One region of the Virgibacillus saliphilus genome, then DNA from elsewhere that is predicted to be linked to it. Evidence: riboswitches for the same ligand, from Rfam matches in the RefSeq annotation. Region 1 holds a riboswitch; the other holds the start of a gene.
The links. A riboswitch is a leader RNA that binds a small molecule or an ion and turns the genes downstream of it on or off. The one in region 1 is predicted to bind S-adenosylmethionine.

Region 1 (2,210 bases):
GTTGTTCCGCTTTTTTCCAGATCCTGAGCACTTAATTGTTGATGTGTGGTTGATGCTGGATGAATAATCAGCGATTTTGCATCACCCACATTGGCAACATGGGACCAGAGTGTAACATTATCGATTAGTTTCCTACCAGCATCCCGACCGCCTTTGATGCCGAACGTGATAATCGAGCCGAATCCATTAGCGAGATATTTTTTCGCAAGCTGATGGGATGGATGATCTTCAAGGCCAGGGAAATTAACCCATTCTACAGCTGGGTGTTTTTGCAAATAAGCAGCGACTTCTTCAGCATTTTTATTATGACGCTCGACGCGCAGATGTAATGTCTCCAGTCCCTGTAAAAATAAAAAGGCACTCTGTGGACTCAGAGAAGCACCAATATCTCGGAGTAGTTGCACACGTAATTTTGTCACGTAGGCTGCTGGACCAAGATCTACGTAACGGAGGCCATTGTAACTCTCGTCCGGTTCAGTAAATCCTGGAAAGTGACCATTGCCCCAATCGAAGCGGCCGCCATCTATGACAACTCCGCCAATTGTTGTACCATGGCCGCCGATCCATTTTGTCGCAGAATGAACAACAATATCTGCTCCCCATGTGAGCGGTTTTGTGCCGTATGGAGTGGCAAATGTATTGTCAATGATCAATGGAATGTTGTTTTCATGCGCAATCGCACCAACGGTTTCTACATCAAATATGTTTAGACTTGGATTTGTAATAATTTCAGCAAACACGGCCTTTGTTTTTGTTGTAATAGCACTTCTAATCGCTTCAGGATCCGTTCCATCAACAAATTTCACATCAATTCCGTAACGCGGTAGTGTATGTGCAAAAAGATTGTACGTCCCACCGTACAAGTTACTGTCAGCAACAATTTCATCACCTGAGCCGGCGAGATTAAGAATAGAAAATGTAATTGCTGCCATACCGGATGAGGTGGCAACAGCTCCACTTCCATCCTCAAGTGAAGCCATGCGTTGTTCGAAAGCATCGACAGTCGGATTTGTAATACGGGTATAGATATTTCCCGGTTCTGCTAATCCGAATACATTCTGGGCATGCTCGGTATCACGAAAAACGTAGGACGTTGTTTGGTGAATGGGCATAGCTCTTGATCCCGTTGCAGGGTCGGGTTCCTGACCTCCATGAAGTAATATGGTTTCCGGGTTGTGAAATGGAAAGTTTGACATGAAAATTCCTCCTTGAATGTTTACTTTTGGTTTGCACTTCTAACGTATCTGGAGGAAGAGGGGGGAATAAATAAATCACCCCCTTCCTAAGAAGAGGGCGTATATGTAAACGATCCTCCTCTTATCTTCCAGACCAATCTTGATCTGTAGGATTTAGCACCGTAAAAGGTAGTTTACTAGCCTTCAGGTTGCCGGGCATCACAGGGCCTATCCCTCCGCCGCTCTTGATAAGAGATTCATTTTTCTAAATTAAAGAATAGTATAACGGTAAATGGAACGGAATGTCAACGGTTTTTAGAAAATAACTATTTTATTGCCTCGGGATATAGGTCACGCAGAGGCGTCCTATGCGCTCATCAAGCTACTTTTGGTAACTAGGTCATAGAGCTAACTTATTTTTCATGAACTCCACGCTTAAACCGGGAATCCCTGCGTTTATACCCTGACCCCATATAAATGAACAAAGCAGACCAAATGAATATGAATGCGACAGCATGCCCACTGGTAAAGGGCTCTCCGTAAAGAAACACACCAAGAATTAGCATGATCGTTGGCGCAATATACTGCAGGAATCCGACCATCGCAAGTGGGATTAGCTTAGCTCCGCTTGCAAATAAAAGTAATGGAATCGCGGTAACGATACCTGCCCCAATTAATAGGAGATTCACCGGTGCAGCCAAATCTTCCAGGGTAAAGGAATTCACCGGAATGGCGAATAAATAAAGAGCGGCAAGTGGTGTTACGATCATTGTTTCGATGGTTAAACCAAACATGGCGCTAATATCCACCTTCTTTTTCAATAAGCCATAGAATCCGAAAGTCAGCGCTAGAATAATAGAAATCCATGGGAACACACCGAAGCTAAATGTTAGGTAGGTGACACCGATACCAGCAAGAATAAACGATAGTGCCTGTCTCTTCGTAACCTTCTCTTTCAGCACGATGATCCCGAGTAATATACTGATAAGTGGATTAATATAATACCCCAAGCTTGCCTGAATAACATGGTCGCTA
Region 2 (2,210 bases), 1.9 Mb from region 1:
CAGAATAACGACAATTATATTCGAAACTCGGTGAAGGTGACTGTTGATGCCTATACTGGCGAAGTCGATTTTTATATTGCAAATCCGGATGATCCGTTGGTGCAGACATACCAGAAAATGTTCCCTGAATTGTTCACAGAGGAAATCCCAGCAGACGTGCAGGCTCATTTCCGCTTCCCTGAAAGATTATTTAGCATTCAAGCATCAATGTATGGTACGTATCATATGACTGATCTGGAAATGTTCTATAATCGGGAAGATGCATGGGAGTTCCCGACAGAGAAATACTTTAACGAAGATATTGAAATGGAACCATACTATGTAACAATGAAGCTTCCCGAATACGATGAGGAAGAGTTTATTCTGATGATGCCTTATACACCGAAAAATCGTCAAAATATGCTTGCATGGATCGGTGTACGTAATGATGGGGAATATTATGGTGAAAAATTTGTCTATCGTTTCCCAAGGCAAGAAAATATTTACGGTCCGCAGCAAATTGAAAACCGGATTAACCAGGATAGCACGATTTCTCAGGAATTGAATCTTTGGTCACAAGGTGGATCAGAAGTGATTCGTGGGAACTTACTTGCCATTCCAATTGAAGATACAGTTATATACGTCGAACCAATTTATATTGAGTCTTCCAATGAGACATCACTTCCGGAAGTAAAACAGGTTGTCGTTGCTTATGAGGACCACATCGTAATGGAAGAAACGTTTGAGGAGTCGATGGAGCAAATGCTCAATCTTGTGGATCCGAATCGTCAGCCAGATGAAGAACAAACATCTGAGGAAGAGCCGGGGGAACAAGAACAGCCAATTTCAGAATCTGACGAGCTATTACAAGAGTTTTCAGATCTATTCAATTCCTATCAAGATGCGTTAGCTGAAGGCGACTGGAATAAAGCTGCAGAAATTATGACAGAAATAGAAGACAAATTAACTGAGGAAGAACAATGATTGTAATAGAGAAAAGAACTCCAGAGGAATTTGGGGTTCTTTTCTCTAACATCATTATTAAAATTTTCAAAACTGACTTGACTTATCGGATTAATTAAAATACACTATACCATATAATTAAATATTCTTATCCAGAGAAGCTGAGGGATGTGGCCCTATGAAGCTTCAGCAACCTCTGACAAATGTTGGAAAGGTGCTAATTCCACCGAGAGTAATCTTGGGAGATAAGAGCGGAATATCAGATAAGCCCTCTTTCTCATTATAAGAAAAGGGGGCTTGTTTTAATGGCGAAGTGCAGAATTTCTTGCTAAGAGAATATAGTAAAAATGCATGGATAAGAAAGGATGATCATTATGAGTGAAATTGTTGTGATATCAGGAAGTCCTTCAGCCTTTTCGCGTTCAGAACAAGTGCTTAAATATCTAGGGAACTTACTTAAACAGGAACATTTCTCAGTGACTCATATTTCGATTAAAGATGTGCCGGCAGAGGAGGTATTTCAAGGGAAGTTTGATAGTCCGGCTATTCACGAAGTGACAGAACTAATCCAAAATGCCAAGGGTGTTATTGTTGGATCGCCAGTGTATAAGGGTGCCTATTCAGGAGTCTTAAAAGCGTTGCTTGATATTCTCCCACAGGATGTACTCAAACACACACCAGTACTTCCGCTGATGACAGGTGGGAGTGCGTCTCATTTGCTAGCGATCGAATATACCTTGAAGCCAGTGTTAGCTACGTTAAAAGGTCATAATTTAAAAGGTCTCTATCTGCTTGATCGTCAAATAGATAAAAGAAAAGAAAACCCCATTATCGATGAGGATATTTTACAACGTACGAAAAAGCAACTTCAGTATTTTACTGAGATCGTTAACAGGCAGGCCTCAACAGTGTTTTTAACCTGATTGGACGATTCATGAAATAGGAGGAGACAACTCAAAAAAAGGATGGAAGCATACACTTAGAGATATTTATCTATCCAAGGAGTAATTGCCGAATCATCACTCTGGAAAAAATACCAAAAGCGTATTGTAAAATAACTGTATGAAAAAAGAACCGGTGCCATTTAATTGAAAGGCACTGGTTCTTTTTATTTTTAAACAAAGGAGTTGACATTTTACCAACAATGACTATACACTTAATTCAACAAAGTTGAATACAATTATATATAGTTGAATAAAGTTAAAGTAATTAATTGTTTTTGTAAGCGCATTCTTATCACCTATTACTGACTATCTTTAACTAGGGAG

Region 2: linked by a shared signal. The riboswitch ahead of ssuE (NADPH-dependent FMN reductase) and the one ahead of KFZ56_RS17700 (PLP-dependent aspartate aminotransferase family protein) in region 1 are both predicted to bind S-adenosylmethionine.

What each region holds. Positions count from the first base shown of each region.
Region 1 is NZ_JAGYHC010000001.1:3,720,659-3,722,868, reverse strand. It holds gene KFZ56_RS17700 (PLP-dependent aspartate aminotransferase family protein) at 1-1,196, opposite strand, end outside; SAM riboswitch class I at 1,315-1,430, opposite strand; gene rarD (EamA family transporter RarD) at 1,589-2,210, opposite strand, start outside.
Region 2 is NZ_JAGYHC010000001.1:1,836,028-1,838,237, forward strand. It holds gene KFZ56_RS08800 (UPF0182 family membrane protein) at 1-963, shown strand, start outside; SAM riboswitch class I at 1,088-1,194, shown strand; gene ssuE (NADPH-dependent FMN reductase) at 1,317-1,865, shown strand.